Regions from separate parts of the Xenorhabdus bovienii SS-2004 genome, predicted to be linked through region 3. Evidence: predicted binding sites of a transcription regulator. Region 3 holds the regulator's gene; each other region holds the start of a gene.
The links. The regulator Fur, encoded in region 3, represses iron uptake genes when iron is present. The targets are predictions, from matches to a motif close to ATAATAATGAGAACNACTATCAA.

Region 1 (3,401 bases), 1.1 Mb from region 3:
GATTAATTGGCTCACCTACCGAGCCCATGATACGTAGTGACGTACGTTTGGTTCCTTCAATCGCCTTATCGCCTTCAGCCATTAATGCACGAATGGCGGTTGGTGCAGTATAGATAATATTAACCTGATGTTTATCAACGATCTGACAGAGGCGATTGACATCGGGGTAGTTTGGTACACCTTCAAACATCAATGATGTTGCACCGCAGGAGAGAGGCCCATACAGAAGGTAGCTGTGGCCGGTTACCCAGCCAATATCGGCTGTACACCAGTAGATCTCCCCAGGGCGGTAATCAAACGTGTATTTGAAAGTCAAAGAAGCATAGACCAGATAACCGCCAGTGGTATGTAGAACCCCTTTAGGTTTGCCGGTTGAGCCAGAGGTATAAAGTATGAAAAGTGGATCTTCGGCATTCATTTCTTCGGCAGGGCAATCTGTGCTGACATTTTCGATCAACTCATGCCACCACAAATCACGACCTTCCTGCCAGCTTTTGGTGTTACCAGTACGCTTGAAGACTACCACATTAACAACGTCGGTTACGGCTGGATTACTCAGTGCTTCATCGACATTCTTTTTCAATGGAATAACGCGGCCTGCACGTATCCCTTCATCTGCGGTAATAATCAGCTTGGCATTGGAATCGATAACCCTGCCAGCAATGGCATCAGGAGAAAAACCACCAAAAATCACGGAATGGATTGCACCAACTCGGGTACAGGCCAGCATGGCAACGGCGGCTTCGGGTACCATTGGCATATAAATCGCAACGACATCACCTTTTTTGACATCAAGTTTTTTCAATACATTGGCGAATTGGCAGACATCATGATATAGCTCGCGATACGTAACATGCTTGGATTCTGCGGGATTGTCTCCTTCCCAGATGATAGCGGTTTGCTCACCACGTTCCTGCAAATGGCGGTCAAGGCAGTTGGCACTTAAATTCAGTGTGCCATCTTCAAACCAGCGGATACTGACATGCCCTGGGTCGAAAGAGGTGTTTTTAACCTGAGTATAAGGTTTAATCCAATCCACTATCTTACCTTTCTCACTCCAGAACGCTTCAGGATCTTGTAGTGACCATTGGTAATCTTGTAGATATTGTTGTTTGCTTATCAGGGCCGTTTCTGCAATGTCAGCAGGAATAAGATGCTTGATTATCTGAGTCATATTTTTATCTCCTTGCGATTGTTAATACTATGTCAAAACAACGTTAACTAAAGTGTAAAGAGAAGTTTTGTTTCTTTTTTGCGCGGAAGATCACGCATTAAAGAGAATGCATTTCATGGAATGATCAATTAATGCGGCGTGTTTGAGAGAAATTAAGTTCTGTTGATAATTTAATCTTTGGAGAGAACGACTAACTTATGGATTTTATTTAGTTATTCTATCTAATGAAGAAATGAAACTGAGAAATGGAAAGGAAACCCTAGTTATAATATGGAATTGATAATCATTTTCATTGCTGTTTAAGTCATTATAATAACTATGTTGTTCACAAGCTGTGAGCCTTATACATTCTAAACTACTGGAGATATGACATGAGCTATTCACTGCCCGCTCTACCTTACTCTTATGATGCGTTGGAGCCTCATTTCGATAAGCCGACGATGGAAATTCATTATACCAAACACCATCAAACCTACGTGACTAACACGAATACAGCGTTGGAAGCTTTCCCTGAATTAGCTAAACTTCATATTGATGATCTGATCCAGCAGCTTGATAAAATCCCTGCGGATAAGCGCACTTTTATTCGCAATAATGCGGGCGGTCACTCAAACCATAGTCTGTTCTGGAAAGGATTAAAATTGGGAACGGTCTTAGGTGGTGCTTTGAAAACGGCCATTGAGAGGGATTTAGGTAGCATTGAGATCTTTAAGGAAAAATTTGAGCAGGCGGCTGCAACCCGCTTTGGCTCTGGCTGGGCATGGTTGGTTCTAAAAGCAGATGGCAAACTTGCGGTTGTTTCAACTGCCAATCAGGACAGTCCGTTAATGGGAGAGGAAATTGCCGGTGCTTCAGGTTACCCGATTCTGGGTCTGGATGTGTGGGAACACGCTTATTACCTGAAATATCAAAACCGCCGTCCAGACTATATTAAGGCGTTTTGGCATGTAGTGGACTGGGATGAGGCAGCAAAGCGTTACGAAGAAAAAATTAAGTAATTAGTGAGATTTATTTCTCTCAATAATGCTGGTCAATGCTATGGCCAGCATTTTGACTATTCGATATTATTGTTATCATGCGTGGGTAATACTTTAATAGCTATCAATAATTTATTGAGAGGAAAAAATGTATTACCCGAAAGTATATCGAACGATTACGGATGAGCGAGCAAACCTACCGCATCGTAGATTTTATCCAAAGTCGCCTGAGCACGGGCTTGTGCCTTGGCTGCCCCTTCTGCCATGATTTGATTTAGCAATGCTTCATCATTACGGAAATGATGATAACGTTCTTGCAAATCAGTTAGCATTTCGGATACAGCATCTGCGACAGCGCCTTTCAAATGACCGTACATTTTTCCTTCAAACTCAGCTTCCAATTCAGCAATGGTTTTGCCGGTGACACCAGAAAGAATATCCAGCAGGTTGGAAACACCCGGTTTGTTTTCCAGATCATAGCGTACACGAGGTGGATCTTCAGAATCGGTAACTGCACGTTTGATTTTTTTCGCGACAGATTTTGGATCTTCCAGCAGGGCAATAACGTTATTACAGTTATCATCCGACTTTGACATTTTCTTGGCTGGATCTTGCAAAGACATCACTTTAGCACCACCCGTTGGAATGAATGGTTCTGGTACGGTGAAAATATCACCGTAAATAGCATTAAAGCGCTGTGCCAGATCACGGCTCAATTCAAGATGCTGTTTCTGGTCAATTCCCACAGGGATTTGATTGGCTTGATAAAGCAGAATATCTGCGGCCATCAGAACCGGATAACTAAATAACCCTGCGTTGATGTTTTCCGCATGACGAGCTGATTTATCTTTAAACTGGGTCATACGGCCGAGTTCACCAAAATAGGTGTAACAGTTAAGTACCCAACTTAATTGAGAATGCTGTGGAACGTGTGACTGAACGAAGATCGTACTTTTCTTGGGGTCAATGCCACATGCGAGGTAAAGTGCAAGCGTATCAAGCGTGCGTTTTTTCAATTCATTTGGGTCTTGGCGCACGGTAATAGCATGCTGGTTAACGATGCAATAGATGCAATCATACTCATCCTGCATTTTAACCCACTGACGTAACGCCCCCATGTAGTTACCGATGGTCAATTCACCGGAAGGCTGTGCGCCGCTGAATACAATAGGTTTTTGGGAGTTTGGTTTCATTACAGTGGGTTCGTTCATTTTGTTACGCTTCCTGAAGTTTTAACGTAGATAATCCGA
Region 2 (3,401 bases), 2.1 Mb from region 3:
ACCACGAGTTTTGAAAATTTCATCTTTGCCACGGTTACGGAACAGCGTGGTACGAATTTGCAGGCTGTCATTCTCAAGCATCAGGTTATCGAAATCGAGAATGGCCCCCAGGCGTATACCCGTCATTTTTTCTACTTCAAGATTGCGGCTGGAACCCGGAAGGCTGGTTCTATCTGACTGAACTTCATACTGTTCATCGACCACTGGCGCCCGCCATGTACGGCTGATATCAGCAAAGAGCGAAAGATTTTTGTTTGTCTGCCACAGAATACCCAAGTGAGGAGACCAGCCAGTATAGGTTACACCACTATAATCATGGTTTATTTCAGGCAATTTGTTGTTATACCTAGGCGCTTTATTTTCTTCGCCAATATTCTTTATATGATCGTAACGGACGCCTGGAGTAATGGTAATACTTCCCAGTTTTAAGGAGTCCTGCATATATATGCTGTAAGTTTGCTGTTCTCCGGCGGGCATATAATAAGGCTGGTAATAACCATAATTAAATTCAGAGTTATTAACCGTGTTTTTATCGAATATTAATGTGTCACGATCATTCTTATGCCAGCGTGTTCCCAGCAAAAATTCGTGTTCTATACTGCCTGTTGAAAATACGCTTTTATTGTTGATATCAACCATCGTATCGATGTATTTAACCCAACTTTTTTGTCCCATTAGGCTTGCTGAAGTCAGCGTTACATCTTTTCCTTCTGGGCGGCGATCGTTTTGTTTGGTTACAGAATAGGCAGAGGTTAGTGTCAGATTCAGCCACGGATTCTCCTCTGGTGCAATATTCCATTTGGCTGTGTAGTTTTGATCAATCTGATTGCGAAAGACCAATTTTCTCTGCCATGCTCCTTCCCAACCATATCTCTCTATGTCCCATTCTGATGGAACATTCATCTTATCTCGCTTAGCGGCCCAGGGCTGCCATCCATCCGATTCAGATCGCATGGCTGAAAAACTCAGCGTATGAGTATCATTGAGATAAAAATTAGTTTTCAGCAAATAAGAAGTCTGATTATTCTGTGAATACTCAAAATGTGTTCCATCAGGACGTTTAATATTGCCACCGTCGCGTTTGCTGGCATACAGCAACGCATCGGCAAAACCATCTGGATCTCTGCCGTAAATGGCACCACTGTAAATATTTTGCCTGTCATTCGTGTGATAGCTGTATTTCAACAGCCCACCAAAATTTTCATCGGGACGTAATAAATCGCCGGCATCTTTAGTTACAATCTTAACGGAGCCACCAAATCCACCATTGCCATTCAACAAATTGTGCGGGCCTTTATCAACATCTATACGTTTGATTAATTCAGGCTCAATAAAGATGGAACCCTGCAGATATTTCTCAAACCCTTTTGGGGCGTCGTCCAGCGTGATTTTGATATCTTCTGACTCACCCATGCCCCAAATATTCAAAGTTTGTCCACCGGGACGTGGAGAACCAGACATAGAAACCCCAGGCAATTGATCCAGCAACTGAGCAACATTATCTGCCTGAGTGCGTTCAATATCGGTTTTTTTTAGCGATGAGCTGCCGGCACTGGTGCTGTTGTGTAAACTACCTACAACTGAAAGCGATGGTAATTTAACCACCTCATTTTGCTTTTCAGATTTCTGGTCAGATGGATTTTCAGCGGCTAAAACTTGGCTGGACAATGCACTACCCAACACTAATGTACCTGAGAATGTACTTCTTAAAATTTTTCGAATGATGGCCATAATTGGGCGTTTTCCTAAATTTTGACTATTATTTGCCATAAATTTCCTGAAACATGATGGAATGAAATATTGCATTGTTATAAGTCACCTAAGAAATTAAATCGGGCAAATAAAAATGAGAATTATTTTTATTTGTGTGTTTTGAGAAGTGTTATGGTGATGGAATGTACTGTGATAGATCAGGTTATCTGACATTTTTACGGGTTTGCTGCTGGATGATTGAAATGATTACCCGTGTCGTTATGCTTTCTCAATTGCTGACTGCGTTGGCAGTGAGATCAAAGTGCTTATGGGATGTTGTGGTACTAAACGGCCAGAACACTCATTGGTGAGGTCATTTCCGTAAGTGCAATTTTCTTAAGTACAAGGGGTTAGTCAATGAAGAAAAAGATTCTCAGTTCTCTGATTCTTGCAGGTCTCGTAGCATTGCTTGCTGGTTGTGATGATGGTTCTCCAAAAGTGGAAGACTCTGCCCGACAAGCTGAAGAAAGTGCTACCCAGATGAAAAATGACGCTGAACAAAAAACCACTGGAATAGTGGATAGTGCCAAGGAAAAATCACAGGAAGTGAAAGAAAGTGCCATACGTGAAGGTCATAGTCTGGTAGATAAGTCTAAGGAAGTACAAAATCAGATAAGTCATTCTGCCAATCATCTGGCCGATCAGATGAAATCCAAAGCGGCAGATGTGAAAAATGAAGTTACGAAGTCTGTGAATGATACGCTGGATAAGGTGAAAACCAAAACGGATGATATACAGCATCAGGCCACCGATAAGGTTAATCAGTTTAAAGATGATGTGAAATCAAAGGCGGAAGAAATAAAATCTGATGCCAATAAGCAGGCTGATGATTTTATCAATAGTTTCAAAAGTGACGGCAATAAAACAGAAGAAAGTTAATTCTGCGATTCAATATCCTGTCAGTAAAAATAAATTAATACTAAAGGGCGACCTGAAAAAAGGTTGCCCTTATTTTTCCTCTGTTATCAACTTGACTTAGCTATTTTCTTACCCGTAATTTAATATGTATTCTGCAAATCACATTCAGGACATAATAATGGAAATAAAATACAGCGTAGGAAGAGAAAATCCAGAATTAATTCAGCCAGCTTTTGCCATTCGTAAACAAGTATTTACTGATGAGCAAGGATTTGATGCAGAAATTGATATTGATGAATATGATGATATTGCTCTGCATGTCCTGATATTTGATGGTGAAAAACCAATCGGAGTATTACGTGCAGTCCCAATGGACAACAATATGCTTAAAGTAGGACGTGTCGCGGTATTGAAGGCGTATCGCGGCAAAGGCATTGGTCGTAAAGTAATGGAGTTTATTGAAGACTATGGGCGTAAAAATGGAATTGTAGGCATCGGTTTATCCTCGCAATGCCATGCCCAGCCATTTTATGAAAGCTTAGGCTATCAAGCGCGTGGGGAAATCTATTTGGAAGAAGGTGCAGAACATATTTTTATGACGTTGGATTTAGCATAATCACTTTTTCATTGCTTCCTTTTTAAGAAAAATGTCTTGGTATTGAAAATAGGTATCCATCAATATCTGGCTTGTTTTAAATACCAATACGAGAAATATGGTTGTGCAAACAGTATTGCATATATCCAATTTTCTCGTACTGGTCGTTGATTTTATATTGGCGAAAATTAATTCA
Region 3 (3,401 bases):
TTTTAACCCCCCCGTCTGAGCCAGAAAATCAACGATGCATATCCTGAAATAACCCACTCCCCCATATCTCTATCTTCCTGCCAGATATCTCTCCCATCAACCAGTAGCGGCTCGCGCCCAGCTAAGGTATCATTGCCCGCTATACTATTGGTACACGCCCTTTACAATTGAATTTATGGCAAAAGAACAAACTGATCGCACCACACTGGATTTGTTCGCAGATGAACGCAGGCCAGGGCGACCGAAAACGAATCCGCTGTCCAGGGACGAGCAGCTTAGGATCAATAAACGCAACCAGTTGCGCAGAGATAAAGTCAAAGGACTGCGTCGAGTGGAATTGAAGCTCAATGAAGATGCCATCGATGCTTTAAACCATCTGGCAAAAGAGCGCAATATCAGCCGCAGCGAGCTGATTGAACAAATGTTATTAGCTCAACTGGCAGAAAATCACCTTACTAATTAACGGCTTTCACTCGACAGTATGAAACGACGTTACCACACAAATCTGACAGACTTGTCATTGATGTTTGGTCAAAATAACGCTTTTAATTTTATTAAAACTGACATTTTTCCTGCTGGTTTCAGCGTGATGTGTATAGCTTAATACACAATTAAAATAAGAGGTTAACCCATTTTATGGCAATAATAGGTATATTCTTCGGCAGCGATACAGGCAACACAGAGAACATTGCCAAAATGATCCAAAAAAAATTGGGCGGTGCTGATGTTGCTGAAGTCCACGATATTGCCAAAAGCAGCAAAGAAGATATTGAAGCTTTCGATATCCTGCTGCTCGGCATTCCGACTTGGTATTATGGTGAAGCTCAGTGTGACTGGGATGATTTCTTCCCGACACTGGGAGAGATCAATTTCGATGGCAAACTCATCGCTCTGTTCGGCTGTGGCGATCAGGAAGATTACGCAGAGTACTTCTGTGATGGGATGGGGACGATTCGCGATATCATTGAACCTCTTGGTGCTATTATCGTAGGTCACTGGCCAACCGAAGGGTATCACTTTGAAGTCTCCAAAGGTATGGCTGATGATAACCATTTTATTGGCCTTGCTATCGATGAAGATCGCCAGCCAGAATTGACGGATGAGCGCGTTGAAACTTGGGTACAGCAGATTAAGGCCGAGATGAGCCTGTCAGAAATTCTTGGTGTATAAGGAGCCAAGCTCCTTTTCACGGGATAATTCCTCAATAATGTGTCATGATATCGGGATAGGTATGGTTTTCATTTCAAGTATCCGTGCCTATAATCTATCACGTGAAACAGAATCATGATTCTCTCACGATACACCCAAGTATCATAAGTTCACCTTACTAAGTTACAGGACTGAATCCGCATGACCGACAACAATAAAGCATTGAAAAATGCTGGACTTAAAGTAACACTTCCACGCCTGAAAATTTTGGAAGTGCTACAGGATCCAGAATGCCATCATGTCAGTGCGGAAGATCTCTACAAAAAACTGATTGATATCGGTGAAGAGATTGGCCTCGCCACTGTCTATCGCGTGTTGAACCAGTTCGATGATGCCGGCATTGTCACACGTCACAATTTTGAAGGCGGTAAATCGGTTTTTGAACTCACTCAACAGCATCACCATGACCATCTGATTTGCCTTGACTGCGGTAAAGTCATTGAGTTCAGTGATGAGTTTATTGAAGAGCGCCAGAAAGATATCGCTGAACGTTACGGGATCAAGCTGTCAAACCATAGTCTCTACTTGTATGGTCACTGTACTGCTGGTGATTGCCGCAAAGATAGCACAATGCATGATGAAAACTCATGATGAGAAAGCACGACACGATAAGAAGTTCTGACAATTATCCACTTCTGTGTCTCATGTAGTCTGAATAAGCTACTGCCGATTAGCTCAAGCTAATCGGCAGGCTGCTTTTTAAAAGAAATATCAGAGCGTGATTTTTACTTCTTCATCTCGGCTAAAACGCTTACCATCAGTACTGACAGAGCGCACTTTCACATTATTGCTGACATGTGGACGCTGCCTGTCATCGTAAATCGCCCATGTTTTACCGCCATCCAGCGAATACTGGATCGCTAGCCCCGGCAAGGCGATATTGGCTTCCAACGTTCCGGATACAATCCTTCCCCCAGGTACTGGCAACCGATAGGCGATGTTAGCTTTGTCCAATTTAGCCAGCTCATGTTGTCCCATCAAATTGGCAAAATCTATCCAATCATTGTTGATCGCATTAGTATCAACATAATGTGTTACGCCGCCCTTATATTCCCTGCCCTGCTGGTAATTCTGTTCCCAACTCGCCTGATGCCATGCACGTTCCGCCAATGGCAACAAGCGCGGGTAAATCATGTATTCCATCTGATCATCAGTACGCACGGTTTCGCTCCATGATTGCCCTGATAGCCCATAAGCTCCCGGCCAATGTTTGTTGCTCTGGGTATTGAAGCGGTTGCCGTCGCGATCCACCGATGTTTCAGCATTTTGTGGCATATTGTTCGGCGCAAAACTGAAAATTTTTGCTTCATCGTTGAAGCGTGTTGCCCAATAGTAGCCGCGCTCTTTCGGACTAACTTCATACGGCATATCAAGGTAGACATAATCAGGGCTGGAAACGACCACTCGATAGCCCTTATTCGCCCAATCATTGGCAGAATCATAGCCTCCCCAATAGAGTGTATCCCAGAAATTCACTGCCACATGCTTGGTGGCGAAATCTTTTGCCGACTTCGCATGTTTCAAGCCATCCTGCCATGCCTGCATTGTATCAATGCCGTGAGTATTGACGATCTTGCTGACTTCAATGGCAAAATGACTGTCAAGTTCACTAACATCTTTAACAATGCCCTGCGCTATCATTTTTTGGCAAGCCTGAGATTTTGCCCACGGTTTGTCTTCTATCTTTTTGTTGATGATCCCTTTGCCCGGTTCTATTGGGCCATCTTTGTCCTGATACCCCGTTCCCAAACGAATGTTTTTCGCTTCATCACCACCAAAATGCCATGTTTTCAACGGTAATTCCGCTTCTCTGTGCATTAAAGCGATTTCGCTGATAATTTTGTCAACAAACCGTTTGGAGGAATCCATACACGGATTTAAATAACTGCGGCGATCGTAGAACTGTACTGATGTCGCATTCGTGGTATCAGTCGGGTCAAGCAGGCGATATTCATTGGCCTCCTGCTCTTTCCCCTGTGCCATCAGGTTTTTGTAACGGGCTTCCATCGACACAACCGCTGCACGAGCGTGAGCAGGGGTATCAATCTCGGGGATCACTTCTATCTGGCGCGCTTTGGCATATTTCAAGATATCAATGTAATCCTGACGACTAAAATAGCCACTTCCCATATTATTGCTATCAGGCCCTGATCCTAATTGCGGCAACAAACATTGAGTTTCACTCAGATCAT
Region 4 (3,401 bases), 1.4 Mb from region 3:
GAAAATGATCACATGGCGAAGTTTGTTTCTTGCAAAAACTTAACCAAAGACCAAATAGCAGCACAGGTCAAACAAGATTTCTTACAAAATCGTATTCATCACTGGGATAAGGACAGGAAACAATTAGGAACGTCAAAGCCCATTGCATGGGTAAATGTCAATGATATGACTGGCGATAGAAATGCGTTACAGGTTCCGCTTATTGTTCGTGGCTCCCAAAGAGACAAAAGTTACAATGTCACAATTGATTGTCAAAAAGATACAATCAATTATAGTGAGGTAAAGTAAATAGTTTGTCATGATATTTTTAAATGTATTCGGGATACTGGGAGTGTATCCCGTTTTATTTAACCAGTGAGAGGTCTTTATGGCGGAACTACGAAAACTCTATCCGGCTTATGACGCGTACCAAACGGGATATCTGGATACTGGAGATGGACATCAGGTTTACTGGGAACTGTGCGGCAATCCAAAAGGTAAACCTGCGGTATTCATTCATGGAGGCCCTGGTGGAGGGAGCGCAAATTATCATCGACAGTTATTTGACCCTGAGTGCTACCATGTCATGTTGTTTGATCAACGTGGTTGTGGGCGCTCCAAACCCCATGCCAGTCTTGAAAACAATACAACATGGCACTTGATTGATGATATTGAGCGCCTGCGTAATTTGATGGGAGTTGATAGCTGGCTGGTTTTTGGCGGTTCATGGGGAACAACTTTGTCTCTGGCTTATGCTCAGAAACATCCGAGTTGTGTATCAGAGCTGGTGTTAAGGGGTATTTTTCTACTTCGTACCCAAGAATTGCATTGGTATTATCAGGACGGTGCTTCCCGTTTTTTCCCAGATAAATGGGAACGCATGATATCTATCCTTTCCGAGGAAGAACGTGAAGATGTAATGGACGCTTACCGTAAACGTCTGATGAGTGATGATCCGGAAGTACAGTTGGAAGCTGCCCGTTTATGGAGCCTTTGGGAAGGTGAGACAGTAACATTATTGCCTTCTGAAAATGTAGATTCATTCTCAGAAGATAAATTTGCTCTGGCATTTGCTCGTATTGAAAATCACTACTTCGTTAATAACGGCTTTATGGATAATACACAGCAGTTATTAGACCATATTGATCTTATCAGGCATGTTCCTGCGGCGATCATTCATGGACGTTATGATATGGTATGTCAGTTACAGAATGCATGGGATCTGGCAAAAGCATGGCCGGAAGCGGAGTTGCATATTGTAGAAGGTGCTGGTCATTCCTTTGACGAAGCAGGTATTTTACACCAATTGATCAAGGCGACTGATAAGTTTGCTGGAAAATAGCAGAGATAACCACCCACTTAAGTGGTGGTTATCTTCTTTGTCCCATCTCTAACGACTTCTGGGTTCATAAGGTAAGCGTGAAAAGTACCTTGATTGCTCGCGGTAATGACTTAATCTCTGCCGGAAATATTCTCTCAAGTGCTGTGGTTGAGATTGTTCAACTGTGTCAGGAATGACAGGCATGTTATAGCGTTCTTTAAATGCAACTCCTGATGCAACTAAATCAACATTGACCTTATCCATTTCATCTTTAGATAACTTGGCTAAGTTATGAACCATCATATCCTCTCTAAAAATTAACACTCATTTTTACGAGATAAAATTAATCGAGACCTCTTTATTTAGCAAGTTGTTTAATTGTGGTAAAAATGACCAACTAAACATTAATAATATTAATTATCATTTCTATTGACTATTTATTTTTTCAATTAGATATTTAATTAAATAAAAGTGATTCTTATTTTCTTATATTTAATGAGATTTATTCTTATTATTTATTTTAAATAAACTCTTAATTATCAATCGATTGAATATTTTTATTTTATTTTTGTTTTATTTATTTTTAATAGGCATAATATGCGGAATTTAATAAGTTACTAGGAGTATGGGTTGATGTTAAAACAAGAAATGGTTAAGAAATTAAATGAGCAATTAAATCTGGAGTTTTATTCTGCCAACCTATATTTGCAAATGAGTGCATGGTGTAGTGACAAAGGATATGAAGGCGCGGCTGCATTTTTGAGAGCCCATTCACAGGAAGAAATGCAGCACATGCAGCGTCTGTTTGATTATTTGGGTGACACGGGAGCAATGCCTGTTCTCGGTGCTATTCAGGCCCCTCCGGTTGAATTTAACTCCATCTCTGATGTATTCAATCAGACCTATAAACATGAAAAATTGATCACAGAAGAGATTAACAAGCTGGCTCATGTAGCGATGATGACACAGGATTACTCTACTTTTAATTTCCTACAGTGGTACGTTGCTGAACAACATGAAGAAGAAAAACTGTTCAAATCCATTCTGGATAAATTGGGTATGGTAGGTGAAAGTGGCAACTCGCTGTTCTTACTGGATAAAGATCTGAAAGGATTGTCTGTACCAGCACATGCCTGATAGATAAGCAAAATAAGTTCATCTGGTTTTTTTACCGTAATTTCCGCTTTTTCGTTTGTTTTTGTGGCAGGAATTACGGTTCTTTTCATTTTTGTCCTCATTTTTGCGTAGTGGTTCACAGGTCATGACTTTGGCCGCAGATTATCGCAGATTAAACCTGTTTTTTGATATAGAATCCCTATTTAGGTATGAAAATTCACCTGTATATTAAAGGGTTATCTATTATGTCCATTCTTAGTCTCCGTTCATTCTGGGCTAAATTATCTGCTCTAGTGGTTCTATTTGTCGGAATGTCTTGTCAACAGGCTTTGGCTCATGCGTATTTGAAAGACCAGACGCCAGCAGAAAACACAACCGTTGAAGCAATTCCACAAGCTATAACTTTGAGCTTTTCAGAGCGTATTGAGCTTGGGTTTAGTAAAGTAAAACTGATTGGCCCAGAAAAGAAAACCGTCAAAACGGGTAAGCTAGAACTTGATCCTGACACTAAGACTAAATTAATTCTGCCAGTTGAAGATAAACTTGTCGCGGGAGAATATAGCGTCGACTGGAGTGTGCTCTCTGTCGATGGACATAAAACAAAAGGCGCTTATAACTTTACTGTAAAATAATGATTTCGCTTGAGGCGTTATACATACTTTGCCGTTTCTTTCATTTTGTGGTAGTCATGCTGATGTTTGGCCTCAGTCTGTTTACTGTCATGCTCGCCTCAGGCCGTTTTTCGGTACTGATGAGAGAACGGTTGAGAGTCGGAGTGTCAATCAGCACTGTGCTGGCCTTAATAACTTCAATAGCCTGGTTTATCATACAGACAGGATTAATGGGAGATGGCTGGCATGATGTTTATCAGTTCGATATTTGGCTAGCCGTGCTGGGAACTGCTTTTGGCAAAGTGTGGAAATGGCAGCTGTTGGTTGCAGCACTTGCTGTTGTGTGCTTGTTCTTTTTTCATACTAAAACTAGA

Region 1: a site for Fur is predicted at 1,451-1,473, ahead of sodA (superoxide dismutase [Mn]). Genes of this name have one in related genera too.
Region 2: a site for Fur is predicted at 1,841-1,863, ahead of XBJ1_RS14095 (TonB-dependent hemoglobin/transferrin/lactoferrin family receptor). Genes of this name have one in related genera too.
Region 4: a site for Fur is predicted at 1,708-1,730, ahead of ftnA (non-heme ferritin). Genes of this name have one in related genera too.

Annotation. Positions count from the first base shown of each region.
Region 1 is NC_013892.1:57,904-61,304, forward strand. It holds gene acs (acetate--CoA ligase) at 1-1,174, opposite strand, end outside; gene sodA (superoxide dismutase [Mn]) at 1,546-2,172, shown strand; gene trpS (tryptophan--tRNA ligase) at 2,328-3,362, opposite strand; gene XBJ1_RS00245 (phosphoglycolate phosphatase) at 3,367-3,401, opposite strand, start outside.
Region 2 is NC_013892.1:3,235,322-3,238,722, reverse strand. It holds gene XBJ1_RS14095 (TonB-dependent hemoglobin/transferrin/lactoferrin family receptor) at 1-1,770, opposite strand, end outside; gene XBJ1_RS14090 (YtxH domain-containing protein) at 2,110-2,631, shown strand; gene XBJ1_RS14085 (GNAT family N-acetyltransferase) at 2,789-3,226, shown strand; gene betA (choline dehydrogenase) at 3,394-3,401, opposite strand, start outside.
Region 3 is NC_013892.1:1,127,660-1,131,060, forward strand. It holds gene ybfE (LexA regulated protein) at 176-463, shown strand; gene fldA (flavodoxin FldA) at 637-1,170, shown strand; gene fur (ferric iron uptake transcriptional regulator) at 1,351-1,800, shown strand; gene XBJ1_RS04795 (beta-N-acetylhexosaminidase) at 1,921-3,401, opposite strand, start outside.
Region 4 is NC_013892.1:2,527,253-2,530,653, reverse strand. It holds gene yebF (protein YebF) at 1-288, shown strand, start outside; gene pip (prolyl aminopeptidase) at 368-1,321, shown strand; gene XBJ1_RS19910 (DNA polymerase III subunit theta) at 1,370-1,600, opposite strand; gene ftnA (non-heme ferritin) at 1,934-2,437, shown strand; gene copC (copper homeostasis periplasmic binding protein CopC) at 2,662-3,048, shown strand; gene copD (copper homeostasis membrane protein CopD) at 3,048-3,401, shown strand, end outside.